2 regions of the Nonomuraea sp. NPDC001699 genome follow, and region 2 is predicted to be linked to the other one. Evidence: riboswitches for the same ligand, from Rfam matches in the RefSeq annotation. Region 2 holds a riboswitch; the other holds the start of a gene.
What was found. A riboswitch is a leader RNA that binds a small molecule or an ion and turns the genes downstream of it on or off. The one in region 2 is predicted to bind cyclic di-AMP.
Positions count from the first base shown of each region.

Region 1: another riboswitch for cyclic di-AMP. It lies ahead of ACWCSU_RS31335 (hypothetical protein); the one in region 2 lies ahead of ACWCSU_RS21705 (coiled-coil domain-containing protein).

Region 1 covers NZ_JBSFGF010000012.1:37,983-45,412, reverse strand. Annotated here, with positions in the region: gene ACWCSU_RS31350 (PadR family transcriptional regulator) at 1-202, opposite strand, end outside; gene ACWCSU_RS31345 (MDR family MFS transporter) at 259-1,713, shown strand; gene ACWCSU_RS31340 (DUF5302 domain-containing protein) at 1,761-1,961, shown strand; cyclic di-AMP (ydaO/yuaA leader) riboswitch at 2,127-2,261, shown strand; gene ACWCSU_RS31335 (hypothetical protein) at 2,438-3,151, shown strand; gene ACWCSU_RS31330 (alpha/beta fold hydrolase) at 3,206-4,087, shown strand; gene ACWCSU_RS31325 (hypothetical protein) at 4,097-4,468, opposite strand; gene ACWCSU_RS31320 (roadblock/LC7 domain-containing protein) at 4,494-4,865, opposite strand; gene ACWCSU_RS31315 (hypothetical protein) at 4,898-5,731, opposite strand; gene ACWCSU_RS31310 (roadblock/LC7 domain-containing protein) at 5,735-6,109, opposite strand; gene ACWCSU_RS31305 (winged helix-turn-helix transcriptional regulator) at 6,247-6,597, opposite strand; gene ACWCSU_RS31300 (NAD(P)-dependent oxidoreductase) at 6,652-7,254, shown strand; gene ACWCSU_RS31295 (DUF4032 domain-containing protein) at 7,248-7,430, opposite strand, start outside.
Region 2 covers NZ_JBSFGF010000006.1:515,145-522,574, reverse strand. Annotated here, with positions in the region: gene ACWCSU_RS21735 (uridine kinase) at 1-623, shown strand, start outside; gene ACWCSU_RS21730 (HAD family hydrolase) at 577-1,215, opposite strand; gene ACWCSU_RS21725 (TrpB-like pyridoxal phosphate-dependent enzyme) at 1,311-2,621, shown strand; gene ACWCSU_RS21720 (50S ribosomal protein bL37) at 2,663-2,740, opposite strand; gene ACWCSU_RS21715 (DeoR/GlpR family DNA-binding transcription regulator) at 2,878-3,657, shown strand; gene galT (galactose-1-phosphate uridylyltransferase) at 3,654-4,724, shown strand; cyclic di-AMP (ydaO/yuaA leader) riboswitch at 4,793-4,931, shown strand; gene ACWCSU_RS21705 (coiled-coil domain-containing protein) at 4,937-5,890, shown strand; gene pip (prolyl aminopeptidase) at 5,948-6,880, opposite strand; gene ACWCSU_RS21695 (MarR family winged helix-turn-helix transcriptional regulator) at 6,899-7,399, shown strand; gene ACWCSU_RS21690 (zinc-binding dehydrogenase) at 7,410-7,430, opposite strand, start outside.

The sequences.
Region 1 (7,430 bases), on a different contig from region 2:
CATAGATCTTGCGGCCCCGCGCGCCCTCGTGCTCGACCGTCACCAGGCCGTCGGCGGCCATCTTGACCAGCTCGGGATAGATCTGCGTGTGCCCGGCCTGCCAGACGTGGTTGAGCGAGTGCTCGAACTTCTTGGCCAGGTCGTAGCCGCTGGCCGGGCCGACGCCGGAGAGCAGCCCGAGAAGGGCGATCCGCAGGGACATGCCCGCCAGCATAGCAAAGGCTTGACATGTCAGCTCTTACCTATCACTCTCTACCTGTGACTAATGACATGAAGGCCAAGGGCAATGGATTGGTGCTGCTGGCGGTGCTCGGCGGGATGTTCCTGGCGATGCTCGACCAGACGATCGTCGGCACCGCGCTGCCCCGCATCACCGGCGAGCTGGGCGGCACGCGGCTGTACACGTGGGTGGTCACGGCCTACCTGCTCACCTCCACCGTCACCGTGCCGCTGTACGGCCGGCTGTCCGACCAGCACGGCAGGAAGCCGCTGCTGCTCGTCGGGATGTCGGTGTTCGTCGTCGGATCGGCGCTGTGCGGCCTGGCGCAGGACATGACCCAGCTCATCGTGTTCCGGGCCGTGCAGGGGCTGGGCGCGGGCGCGCTGCTGCCGCTCTCGCTGGCCCTGGTGATGGAGATGTTCCCGCCCGGCCGGAACGGCGCCCGGGTGCAGGGTGCGCTCGGCGGCGTGATGGCGTTGACGTACCTGGCCGGGCCGTTCCTGGGCGGGCTGTTCACCGACCACGCGAGCTGGCGGTGGGCCTTCTACGTGAACGTGCCGCTCGGGATCGCGCTGATCGCGATCGTGGCGCTGCGGCTGCCGTTCCGTCCGGGCACCGGCGGCGGGGGGCGGCCGGACTACCTGGGCATCGCGGTGTTCAGCGTGGCCATCAGCGCGCTGCTGCTCGGCCTCACCGAGAAGGGCCTGGACGGCAACTCCTGGACCTCCCTGCCCGTGGCCGGGCCGATCCTGCTGGCCCTGGTCCTGCTGGCCGTGTTCGTGCTGGTCGAGCTGCGGGTGGCGAGCCCGATCATGCCGATGCACCTGTTCCGGGACCGCACGTACACGCTGGTCAACGCGACCTCGTTCTTCACGGCCTTCTGCATGTACGCCGGTGTGGTGTTCCTGCCGCGCTACTTCCAGCAGGCGCTGAACGTCAGCGCCACCGAGTCCGGGCTGAGGATCTACCCGATGACGCTGGCCATGGTGGCGGGCAGCGCGCTCATGGGGACGCTGATGTCCAGGACGCGCACGTACAAGCCGTGGCTGGTGGGGGCGCCGTTCCTGCTGGTGGCCGGCAGCCTGCTCTGCCTGAACCTGACCCTGCGCACCGACGGCCTGCTGCTGGCCGGGTGGATGGTGCTCATCGGGCTCGGCATGGGGCCGATGTTGTCGGGGTTGACCGTGGCCGTGCAGCAGGCCGTCGCGCCGCAGTACATCGGCACCGCCTCGGCCAACCTCACCTTCTTCCGGCAGATCGGCGGCTCGGTGGCGCTGGCGCTGGCCGGCACCGCGTACACGTCGGTCATCACCACGGACGCGCCCGTGCACGGGCTCGCGGCCGCGCACGCCTCGGCGGCGGCCGTGGTGATCCCGTCGCTGGGCGTGGCGGGCGCGGTGATCGCCCTGGTCGCGCTGGTCATGATGCCCGGCAGGCGGCTGGAGCAGACGCCGTCGCCGGAGAGCAGAGTGGAGGCCGGTTTCGCGTCGTAAGCGGCGTCATGCGAAGCTGTGGATGTCCCCAATACCAGGAGGTCCTCATGGCGGAAACACCGGAGCCGGAAGTCAGCGAGACTCCCGAGGACGAGATGAAGCGCAAGTTCCGGGAGGCGTTGGAACGCAAGCGCGGGCAGCAGGCCGACTCGGCCGCGGGTGGCAGGGGCGTGGACCCGTCGAAGATCCACGGGGCGCACGGCCCGGCCTCGAGTAAAAGATCCTTCAGGCGCAAGAGCGGCGGCTGAAAGGTCGAATTTAGCTGGGGGTACGGCATGCCGTGCCCCCTTTCTCTTTACCTCGACAGGTAGATCTTTACCCGGTTCATGACGATTCGTTTGTATTTGTCCGAATCTCTGGGTACCGTCTTAACCAATTACCAGCTGGTGGCGTAGTCCCTACCAGGAGAGGGGCGACAGCTGGCGCCGAATCCCGACTTGTCGGGAACCGGGGACCCATCTCATTGGGGTGAATCCGGCCCTGTGCCGGTAGGGCATCTCCACGCCCGAACCCGTCAGCTAACCCGGTAGGCGAGATGGAGAGGACTTCACGCATGTACCACCTCGTCGTACCCCCGGACAGTGTAGTGACGACCGCCTGCTGAGCGGTCTCTTCCCCGACTTTCCCCCACGCGCCGCGTAACCACCCTTTCGGCGCTCTGCCCGGTTACGCACCGTAGTCACGCGCGTTCCCCCTGTCCCCTCGCGAAGGACTTCACTGCTTCATGTCTCGATTTGGCCTGCGCTCTCTCGCCCTGTTGTCCGTGTCCGCCATGGGCGCGCTGACGATCTCCGCCACCGGCGCCCACGCCGACACCGGCGACGACCAGAAGATCCTGCTCAAGGGATCCACCAAGGCTTCGTACTTCTGGGACGACTCCTCCGGCCGCGCCGGCGACACCGGTCTTCCCGCCAGCGGCAAGCCCATGCAGAAGGGCCTGGCCGCCAGTCCCAGCTGGCCCCTCATGACCGAGGGTTACGTGACCTACAACGGCAAGAAGATGCCGTTCTTCGTGGGCGACCGCGGTCCCGGCGAGCCCTCCAACCGCGGCGTCATGCTCGACCTCGACGCCAAGACCTTCGCCGAGCTGACCGGCGGCACCTTCAACTCCGACACCCTCGGCGTGGACGGCAACGGCGGCCAGGGCCACATCAAGATCGACTACGTCATCACCAAGTGGGGCGACGGCAAGGGCAAGAAGAACTACCCCGTGGCCTTCTCCAGTGGCGCCTGGAGCAGGTACGACGCCAACCCGGCCGAGCCCCCCAAGGTCCTGGCCGAGGCGCCCGCCGACGACGCGGCAACCTCCGCCGGCGGTCAGGGCAACGTCGGGAAGACCGTCGCGATGGGCGGCACCGTCATGGCCGGCGTGCTGGTCCTGGCCGGTGGCGGCGTGGTGCTCGGCGGCGAGCGCCTGCGCAAGCTCCTCAACGACTGACCCACGGACATTCCGGCCTTTACGCCGGACGACCAGAATGACATTCTGGTCGCTGTGATCCAGCGCGCAGCCGCCAACGGCATCGAGATCGCCTACGAGAGCTTCGGCTCACCCGCGGGCAGGCCCCTGCTGCTCATCATGGGACTCGGCGCCCAGCTCATCCACTGGGACGACGAGTTCTGCGAACTCCTGGCCGAGCGGGGGCACCACGTCGTCAGGTTCGACAACCGCGACGCGGGCCTGTCCACGCACCTCCACGACGAGGGCGTTCCCCCATGGGGAGCGCCCTCGCCGTACGTGCTGGACGACCTGGCCGACGACAGCGCCGGGCTCATGGACGTCCTGGGCCTGCCCGCCGCGCACGTCGTCGGCGCCTCGATGGGCGGGATGGTCGCCCAGGCGCTGGCCATCCGGCATCCCGCGCGCGTGCTGAGCCTGACCTCGATCATGTCCACGCCCAGCCCCCAGGCGGCCCCGCCGACCGAGGCGGCCGCCGCGGTGCTGTTCGCCAAGCCCGCGACCGATCGCGAGTCGGTCGTCGCCGGCGCCCTGGCGACCTGGTCCGTCATCGGGTCGCCCGGCTACGAGCTGGACCGCGAACGCGTCGGCAGGCTGGCCGGGCTGGCCTTCGACCGCTGCCACGACCCGGCCGGCACGGCCCGCCAGCTGGCCGCCATCATGGCCTCCGGCGACCGTACGGCGGCACTGGGCGGGCTGAGGGCGCCCGCGCTGGTCATCCACGGCGAGGACGACCAGCTCGTGCCGATCGCCGGCGGCCGGGCCACCGCCGCCGCCATCCCGGGCGCCCGCCTGGTCACCTACCCCGGCATGGGCCACGACCTGCCCCGCCCCCTCTGGCCCGAGATCATCGCCGAGATCAGCGCCCACACCGGCTCCGCGGCCGCCGTACGCCCGGAGGTCGCCACGGAGCCGTGAGCGGGCCGGTCAGAGCTCCAGCTTCTCCTCGATGACCTTGAGCATGTGCCGGGCCAGGGCCAGGTTGGCCCGGTTACGGTCGAGGGCGAGGTAGAGGAACAGGCCCTTGCCGCTGCGGCCGGTGAGCGGGCGGATGATGTGGTACTGCGCGGTCAGCGTGATGAGGATGTCCTCGATGCCGTCCTTGAGGCCCAGCGAGTCCATCGTGCGCAGTTTGGCCTTGATGACCTCGGTGTTGCCCGCCGCCGCGACCTGGAGGTCCAGCTCCTTCGAGCCGCCGAGCGTGCCGAGCGCCATGCCGCTGCCGTGGTCGACGATCGCCGCTCCGATCGTGCCGTCGATGCTCATCATCTCCTTGAGGGAGACGTCCATGCCTGCCATGCTTTCCTCCGCTTCGGTGGGATGGTCAGTGCTTGCGTGCCACGGCGGCCACGGAGGCCGCCGTCTTCCTGCCCTCCAGCCGTAGGAGCCCGACGTTGGCGCCGGGTCCCGCCAGGACCGTGAGGACGATCGTGGGGCCCGCGGCGTAGAGGGCCACGAACCCGGCGGTGCCGGACACGAGGGTCTCCTCGAACGTCCCGCGGCCCGCCATGGTCAGCATCCGGCTGCTCATCGCGAGCAGCGCCGCCGACAGCGCCGCCACCTGTTCGCCGGTGTCGCCGTCGAGGTCGCCGGCGATCCGCAGGCCGTCCACGGTGCAGGCGACGCTGCCGGTGACGTCAGGGGTGCGTCCGCGCAGGAGTTCCATCTCCGCCAGGACCTCTTGCCGTAGCTCCACGGGTGGCCTCCTCCTGCGTCGTGAGGGGAACCTCACGGCATCTCCTCCAGCGCCTTCTTCAGCCGCCGCAGCAGCGTCAGATCGGTCGGGTCGCCCGTCGGCACCGGCCCGGCGGCCGTCCCCGTCCGCCCGTCGCCGGCGGGGACGGCCACCGGGCTCGGCACCCGCTTGGGCAGCGCCTCCCCGTCGTCGGGGTGGCGCCGGGGCTGCGCGGGCCGTACCGGGTCCGGCGGGACGAGCAGGCCGGCGGCGGCCAGCTTCCTGACGGCCAGCAGCACCGAGTATCCCGACCGGCCGAGCTGCCGGGCCAGCTCCAGCGGGGTGGCCTTCTGGTCGGCCCGTACGACGACCTCCCACTGCACCTGGCTGAGCGTCACCCCGTGCCCGGGAAGGCGCGGGATCGGCCGTACGGGCTGGGTGTCCACGTCGGCGGAGGGCCAGATGCCGGCGAGCTGCTCGCGGCGGCGGGCGGATTCGCGCACCAGCTCCGGGACGTCGAAGAACCACTGCCCGCCCAGCCAGTGCTCCTCCCCGGGCCGGAACTTCGGCCGCACGCCGGTCACCGGCAGCAGGAAGAAGGCGGCGTCCTGGACCACGCCGAGCACCGCGTACTGGAGCTCGGCCAGGGTGACCGGGCCCTCCTGGAGCAGCCGGGTGCGGCCGCCGTCGGCCTGGAGGGCGCGCAGGGCCGACTCCGACATCCGCCCACGGGCCGCGAACAGCCGCTCGACGCCCGGCGCCTGGGCGCACTCCATGTACGTCACGCGCCCTCCCGACAGGTAGATCGTGCCGTTCCTGCCCAGGCGGAGGGCGCCCGTCGCGCGTTCGCGGGCGAGTCCGGACAGGAGCGAGTCGAGCGCGGCCATGGCTCAGGTGGTCAGCAGGTCGGAGATGGCCCGCAGGCGGTAACGGGCCAGGGCCAGGTTCGAGCGCTCCAGGTCGAGGCGGACGTAGATGACCAGCGGCCCCTCGAAGACCGTCTCCAGCAGCCGGAGCAGGTGGTGCCCCCGGTCGGTGGTGACGAGCATGTCGTCGATGCGCACGATCTCGCCGGGACACGTCCGGGTCAGCCCGTCGGTGGTGGCGCGCAGCGCCTCGGTCAGCGCGGCGGCGGACCTGTCGGCGTCCACGCCGGACGCGCTGCTGAAGGCGACCGCCATGCCGCTGGTGCCGTCGACCAGCATGGCGTCGAGCGCGCCCGGTATCGACATGACCTCCGCCAGGCACGTGTCCACTCCCAGCACCGCGAGCCTCCCTCCGTCGTGGGACGGGGAAAGCGTAGGGGGTCACAAGAGATCAGAAGGGACGCGTTTTACCAGGAGATACGTTTTTATACGGCCAGGGCGAAGAAAAGCATCACTAGTGCGGAAATAAGATCAATTCACGAGACTTTTTCACGATGCCGGATGATTTCGGAAACGTTCTCCTCGGCCCACCGCGCCACCACCGAGATCGGCGTGTGCAGCGAGCGTCCGAGGTCGGTCAGCGCGTACTCCACCCGCGGCGGCACCTCGGCGAAGACCTCGCGGGTGATCAGCCCGTCCAGCTCCATGGCCCGCAGCGTCTGCGTGAGGACCTTCGGCGTCACCCCGCCGATCCGCCCCCGCAGCACGGTGAAGCGCATCGGCCCGTCGCTGAGGCTGAGCAGCACCAGCACCGACCACTTGTCGCCGATCCGGTCGAGGACCAGCCGGGTCGGGCAGTTCGGGTCGAAGGCATCACCGGTATCCATAAGGTACTTATAGCACGATGAAGTAACCAGTATCCATTGGATACTGTGCTTCTCATGAAGATCCTCGTGTTCGGCGCGACCGGCATGATCGGCCAGCGCATCGTCACCGAACTCACCGGCCGCGGCCACGACGTCACCGGTGTCAGCCGCCGCGGTCCCGTCAAGGGCGACGTCCACGACGCCGCCACGCTCGCCGAGGGCTACGACGCCGTCGTCTGCGCCATCGCCCCGCCGCGCGACGGCACCGAGCCCGAGCCGCCGTTCCTGGCCGCCAACCGCGCGCTCATCGACGGCCTGCGGACCGCCGGGGTGAGCCGCGTGGTGGTCGTGGGCGGCGCGGGCAGCCTCAAGGCCGGCCCCGGCCTCGACCTCGTCGACACGCCCGGCTTCCCGGAGATCTACAAGAAGGAGGCCAGGGCCGCGCGGGCGGTGCTCGGGCTCTACCGCGAGGTGACCGACCTGAACTGGACCTACGTCTCACCCGCCGCCGAGATCGCGCCGGGCGAGCGCACCGGGGTCTACCGGATCGGCCACGACGACCTGCTCAGCGACGCGGACGGCCGCAGCTTCATCACGGCCGAGGACTACGCGGTGGCGATCGCCGACGAACTGGCGGAGAACGCCCACCCGCGCACCCGCATCACCGTCGCCTACTGATCGTCCTCGTCCTGGTCGTCGGGCAGCAGCGCCTTCTCGTCGGGCTTGTGCACCAGCACGTTGTCCACGTACGACTTCACCGCCGTGGCCAGCCCGACGTCGCCGCCCGCCGTCTCCGACAGGTACCAGCGGTGGTCGAGGATCTCGTGGAAGAGCTGCGCGGGCTCCAGCTTGCC
Region 2 (7,430 bases):
CACGACCGATCTCACGGGAGGCGCTCGTCGAGGAGCTGGCCGAGCGTGTCGCCGCGTGGCCCAGGGACTCATGGGTGCGGGTGGCCGTCGACGGGGCGCCCGTGGCGGGGCCCGGCGCGCTGGCCGACGAGCTGGTCGCGCCCCTGCGGCTGCGGGGGCGGCCCGTGCTGCGGGTGTCGGCCGGCGACTTCCTGAGGCCGGCCTCGCTGCGGCTGGAGCACGGCCGGACCGATCCCGACGTCTTCTACGAGGACTGGCTCGACGTCAAGGGGTTGCTGCGCGAGGTGCTCGAACCGCTGGAACCGGGCGGCTCGGGGCGGGTGCTGCCGGCGTTGTGGGACAGCGGGATCGATCGGGCGTACCGGCTGCCGTACCGGGAGCTGGCGCCGGGCGGGGTGGTGCTCGTGGACGGGACGCTCCTGCTGGGACGGGGGCTGCCGTTCGAGCTGAGCGTGCACGTGTGGCTGTCGGCGGGTGCGCTGGCGCGGCGCACCCCCGAGGACGAACGGTGGCGCCTGCCGGCCTACGAGCGGTACGAGCGCGAGGCGCGCCCGCAGCGGGCCGCCGACGTGGTCGTCAGGGCCGACCATCCGGACCGTCCGGCGGTGCTGACGGACGGCTGAGCCCCAGCAGGGCGTCCAGCTCGGCGACGGCCTGGGCGTTGGAGGTGAAGCGCACGGCGTGCAGGCCGGCCGCGCGGGCGCCCTCGACGTACGGCTCGTGGTCGTCCAGGAACACCGTGGCGGCGGGATCGGCGCCGAGGGCGTCGCAGGCCAGCAGGTAGATGCGCGGGTCCGGTTTGCGCACGCCCGCCTCGTGCGAGTAGACGATGTGGTCCACCAGGTCGGCGTAGCCGTACGCGGCCTGCTCGCGTTCCCTGGCTCCGACGTAGCTGTTGCTCACCAGGCCCGTACGGAAGCGGGGACGCAGGGCGCCCAGGTACGCCATCAGCCCGGTGTTGGGGCTGCCGAGGTACTCGGTCCAGACGTCGGCCATGAACGCCTCGGCGTCCGCGCCGAGCAGCTTCGCCACCTCGGCGTCGGCCTGCTCCTCCGTCACCTCTCCCACGGCCCCGGCCAGCCAGGTCGGCTCCAGGTGCGCGTCGAGGTGACCGGCGGGCAGGCCGAGCCGCTCCTCCCATGTGGCCGTCACCCCCAGGGACGGCGTGAGCTCCAGGACGCCGCCGATGTCGAAGATGACCGCTTCGATTTTCATTCGCTCCTCCTGTGAACTGTTTCAACCAAGGTAAAGAAGGAACGTGTCCGCGTCCATACCCTTGACGGCTCGGAAGGGCGGCTCAAACTGAAACGGTGATCCCTGGCAACTGGTACAACATCGTTCCCGATCTTCCCGTGCCGCCTCCGCCGCCGCTGCACCCCGGCACCCGCCGTCCCGTCGGGCCGGACGACCTCGCGCCACTGTTCCCCATGGGGCTCATCGCGCAGGAGGTCAGCGGCGAGCGCTACGTGCCCATCCCGAAGGAGGTCTACGACGTCTACCGACTGTGGCGGCCGACGCCGCTGATCAGGGCGCACCGGCTGGAGAAGGCCCTCGACACGCCGGCCCGCATCTACTACAAGTACGAAGGCGTCTCACCGGCCGGGTCGCACAAGGCGAACACCGCCGTGCCGCAGGCGTACTACAACGCCAAGGAAGGCGTGCGGCTGCTGACCACGGAGACCGGCGCGGGACAGTGGGGGTCGGCCCTGGCGTTCGCCTGCGCCCAGTTCGACATCGAGTGCCGGATCTGGATGGTTCGCGCCTCCTACGACCAGAAGCCGTACCGCAGCTCGCTCATGCGCGTGTACGGCGCCACCGTCCACCCCAGCCCCTCACCCGTCACCGGCGCGGGCAGCAAGGCGCTGGCCGACGACCCCGACTCGCCCGGCAGCCTGGGACTGGCGATCAGCGAGGCGGTCGAGGTGGCCGCCGCGAACCCCGAGGCCCGGTACGCGCTCGGCTCGGTGCTCAGCCACGTCCTCATGCACCAGACGGTGATCGGCGAGGAGGCCCTGGCGCAACTGCCCGAGCTGCCCGACCTGGTCATCGGCTGCACCGGCGGCGGCTCCAACTTCGCCGGCCTCGCCTTCCCCTTCCTCAGGGAGAAGCTGGCCGGACGGATCGCCACCGAGTTCCGGGCCGTCGAGCCGGCCGCCTGCCCGTCGTTCACCCGAGGCGTCTACGCCTACGACTTCGGCGACACCGCCGGGCTGACGCCGCTGCTCAAGATGCACACCCTCGGGCACTCCTTCGTCCCCGACCCGATCCACGCCGGCGGGCTGCGCTATCACGGCATGGCGCCGCTGCTGTCCCACATGTACGAGCTGGGGTTGTTCGAGGCGGTGACCCGTACCCAGAGCGAGTGCTTCGAGGCGGGCGTGCGCTTCGCGCGGACGGAGGGCATCGTCCCGGCTCCCGAGCCCACGCACGCGCTGGCCGAGACCATCGCCGAGGCGCTGCGCTGCAAGGAGAGCGGCGAGGAGAAGGTGATCCTCACCGCGCTGTGCGGGCACGGCCACTTCGACCTGGCCGCCTACGACCGCCACCTGGCCGGCGAACTGGAGGATCACACCCTCCCGCAGGAACGGCTCGACCGGGCGCTCACCGAACTGCCCGGCTGAGGGAAGCACGGGTGGCCGCGGGATCCCGCGGCCACCCGTGGTCAGTTCGCGTTCGGGCGCTTCCTGTGGTTCGCCTTCTTCTTCTTGCGCCCCCTGCCCTTGCGTGCGCGTTTCGCCATGGGCTCACCTCCGGCGGTCGGGATCGTGACCTTCAAGGTCTCCCCTGCCCGTCAGTCGCACAAGCGATACGCCGCGACCTAACATTCCTCAACAAACTCGTGTCATAATTTGGTGGAATCTGTTGGAAGGGGTGGGCGTGCTCGCACAGCAGCGTCAGCAGACGATCCTGGAACGCGTACGCAGCAGCGGCGGCGTCCGGGTGGCCGACCTCGTGCGCGAGCTCGGCGTCTCGGACATGACGATACGCCGTGACCTTGAGGTGCTGGCCGAGCGCGGGCTGCTGGAGAAGGTCCACGGCGGCGCGACGGCCCTCGGCCCCGGTTCGACCGAGGAGCCCGGCTTCACCGCCAAGTCCGCCCGCCAGCAGCAGGAGAAGGAGGCCATCGCGCGGCACGCGGCCACCCTCGTCCGGCCGGGCACCGCCGTCGCGCTCTCCGCCGGCACCACCACGTGGGCGCTGGCCCACCATCTGGTCGCCGTGCCCGAGCTGACCGTGATCACCAACTCGATCCCCGTCGCCGAGGTCTTCCACCGCAACCCGCGCGCCGACCGCACGGTCGTGCTGACCGGCGGCGTGCGCACACCCTCCGACGCGCTCGTCGGCCCCGTGGCGGTGGCGGCGATCCGCCGGCTGCACGTGGACACGCTCTTCCTCGGGGTGCACGGCATGAGCCTGCGCGCCGGGTTCACCACGCCCAACCTCCTGGAGTCCGAGACCGACAGGGAGCTGGTGGCCGCGGCGCACCGGCTGGTGGTCCCCGCCGACCACACCAAGTGGAACACGGTCGGCATCAGCACGATCGCCGAGCTGACCGAGGCCGACGTGGTCATCAGCGACGCGGGGCTGCCCGAGGAAGCACGCACCGAGCTGGCCGAACGGGCCGGAGAACTGATCATCGCGGAGGGCACGCCTTGAAGCGCACCATCACCCACCTGGCAGACGGCCGAGAGCTGATCTACTTCGACCGGCGCGACGACGCCGACCGGAGCGCGATCGACCGGCGTCCGCTCGACCCGCGGCCGGTGGCCTCCGAGCTGCGCTACGACCCGCTGACCGAGGAGTGGATCGCGATCGCCGGTCACCGGCAGACGCGCACGTTCCTGCCGCCGGCCGACGAGTGCCCGTTGTGCCCGTCGTCCGGGACGCGGGCGTCGGAGATCCCGGCCCATGACTATGACGTGGTGGTGTTCGAGAACCGCTTCCCCTCTTTCTCCGGAAATTTTGGGACTTATGGGGATGTCGGCGGGTTGAGTGAGGTGCGTCCGGGGGTCGGGCGGTGTGAGGTGGTGTGCTTCACCTCCGACCACACCTCCTCCTTCTCCAAGCTCTCCAACGCCCAGGTCAGGCTGGTCATGGAGGCGTGGGCCGACCGCACGGCCGAGCTGTCCGGCATGGAGGGCGTCGAGCAGGTGTTCTGCTTCGAGAACAGGGGCGAGGAGATCGGCATCACGCTCCCGCACCCGCACGGGCAGATCTACGCCTACCCCTACGTGACCCCGCGCACCAAGCTCCAGCTCGGAGCGGCCTCGCGGTACACGGGCGGCAATCTGTTCGCCGACGTGCTGGCCGCCGAACGGGCCGCCGGCACGCGGGTGGTCGCCTCCAACAAGCTGTGGACGGCGTTCGTCCCGGCCGCCGCGCGCTGGCCGTTCGAGGTGCACGTGTATCCGCACCGGCAGGTGCCCGACCTGGCGGCGCTGTCGGAGGAGGAGCGGGCCGCGTTCGCGCCGCTGTACACCTCGGTGCTGCGGGCGCTGGACGCGCTGTTCGGGGTGGCGATGCCGTACATCTCGGCCTGGCACCAGGCGCCGGTGCGGTACGGCCGCGAGCTGGCCTACCTGCACCTGGAGCTGTTCAGCATCAGGCGGGCGCCCGGCAAGCTGAAGTACCTGGCGGGCTCGGAGTCGGCCATGGGCGCCTTCGTCAACGACGTGCTGCCGGAGGAGGCTGCACGCATGTTGCGATCACGAATTGATCACTAATTGATTTCTCCTTAAAGTCGCATGACTCGTGATCTACCACTAATATCCCGTTAGACATCGGCCAGAACGGTCGTTGTACGCCTAATCCCGGGCGTGTTGCCCGGGAGCCGGGGACCCATCGCATCCGGGGTGAATCCGCGCAAGTGGTAGGGACTGCTCCCGTGCCCGAACCCGTCAGCTAACCCGGCCGGCAGAGGGAGAGGAACACCCACGTGGCGGCTTCGACCCCCGCGAGTCTTGCCATCGGCCTCATCACCGCCACCGCGCTGCTCATCCATCCGGCCGCCGCCTCGGCCGCGCCCAAGCCGTCCGAGGCCGAGCTGCGGGCCCAGCTCAAGCAGCTCAACAGCAAGGTGGACAAGCTCATCGAGACGTACAACCTCAAGCGGGTCGAGCTGGCCAAGGCCCAGCAGGCCGCCACGGCGGCACAGCAGCGGCTCACCGCCGCCGAGCAGGCGGTGGCCACGGCCGAGCAGCGGGTCGCCGAGATCGCCCGGATGCGCTACCAGAACCGCGACGCCTCCCTGCCCGGCTTCATGCTGACCCCGGACGGCAACAACGTGGCCATGCTCGAACAGCTCACCGCCGAGCAGCAGGCCGTCGTCAACAGCGTGGCCAAGGCCCGCGACGACCAGAAGAAGGCCGCCGCTGCCGCCACCGCGCTCGCGGCCGAGCTCAAGGCGGGCACGGCGGAGGTGGCCGAGCAGCGCGACGACGCCCAGGACGTCATCGACGACATCAAGAAGAAGCTCCAGGACCTCGTGCCGTTCGGGCCGGGCAAGAAGTCCGACGGCAGCTGGGCGCCCGAGCTGCCGTCCGGCTCGGACAACATCACGCCGCGCACCCGGCTGATGCGCGCGCAGGTGCAGAAGAGCTTCTCGCTGCCGTACGAGGTGGGCTGCTTCCGGTCCGGCTCCAGCGGCGAGCACCCGCTCGGCCGGGCCTGCGACTTCATGATGAGTACGGGCGGCACCATGCCGAGCGCCGTCAACAACGCCCTGGGCGACCGCCTGGCCGCCTGGGCGCTGCAGAACAAGGCCAAGCTCGGCGTCAAGTACGTGATCTGGAAGCAGCGCATCAACCAGGGCTCGGGCTGGCGCGCGATGTCCGACCGCGGCAGCATCACCGAGAACCACTACGACCACGTGCACATCTCGATGAACTAGCCGACGTCCTGTTCGCGTGACCACCTGACAGCCTTGCCGGCCCGGGCTGTCGGTGGTTCAGCCCCGGAACCTGTCCGTCGCGGCGGTCAGCAGGTCGATCATCTCCAGCCCGCCGTGTCCCTCCCCCACCACGTGCAGCTCGCTCCCGGGCCACGCCTTGTGCAGCTCCCAGGCCGTCACCAAGGGCCCGCTGACGTCGTACTTCCCGTGGATGAGCACCCCGGGCACCCCCGCCAGCCGCGTAACCCCGCGAACGAGATCGCTCTCCCCGAGAAAACACCCGTTCCCCCAGTAGTGCGTCACCAGCCGGGCGAACGTCATCCGGAACACCGGGTCCTGATATCTCCGGCTCGGCTGGAACTCCGGGTCGAGGCTCACATGCGTGTCCTCCCACGCACACCACTCGATCGCCGCCCGCTCCCGCCGCTCGGGGTCGGCCAGCGCCTTCGCGTAGCCCGCCGCCAGGTTCCCGCCCCGGTCCTCCTCCGGCAGGAAGTCGCGGAACCGCTCCCACTCCCGGGGGAAGATCCGCCCGACGTCCCGGGTGATCCACTCGATCTCCCAGGGCCGCCCGGCGGTGACCGCGAACAGGATCACCTCGCTCACCCGCTCCGGATACCGCTCGGCGTAGGCCAGCGACAGCGTCGCCCCCCAGGACGCCCCCACGAGCTGCCACCGCTCGATGCCGAGATGCTCCCGCAGCCGCTCCATGTCGGCGACGAGGTGCGCCGTGGTGTTGACCGACAGATCGGTTTCCGGCTCCCCGGCATCAGGCGTGCTCTTCCCGCAACCACGCTGATGAAAGACGACGATCCGGTACGCCTCGGGATCGTGGTACCGCCGCCACCCCGGGGACGCGCCCCCGCCCGGCCCGCCGTGCACGATCACCGCCGGCTTGCCATGCGGATTCCCGCTGACCTCCCAGTAGACGAGGTTGCCGTCACCCACGTCCAACATGCCCTGCTCGTAGGGCTCAATCGAGGAATACATAAGCGCTAATATATCTACATGACCCAGAGTCTCGGCACCCTGATGCGCACCTTCCACGAGCGCACCGACGGCGCGATCGCCCGGCTGTACGCCGACCTCGGGCTCCCCGACTACCGCCCCCGCTACTCCCCCGTCGTCCGCGCCCTGGTCGAGACCGGCCCCATGACCATCCGCGACCTGGCCGCCGCCATCGGCGTCACCCACTCCGCCGCCAGCCAGACCGTCACCCAGATGCGCCGCGCCGGCTACCTCGACCTCCGCCCCGGCCCCGACGACGCCCGCCAGCGCATCGTGCACCTCACCGGACGATGCCGCGACGCGCTCCCTCTCATCGAGGCCGAATGGCAGGCCACCGCCCTCGCCATCGCCACCCTGGACGCCGAGCTCCCCGTCCCGCTGGCCGACGTCCTCGCCTCCGCCCTCCAGGCCCTCGACGCCCACCCCTTCCGCGACCGCCTTCTCGCGACCGCGCCGCTGGCCGCGTACGGCGATCGGCGCGGTCCCGGGGGCAGGGACTGACCCTGCTCTCTCACGCCAGGTCGAGCACCGC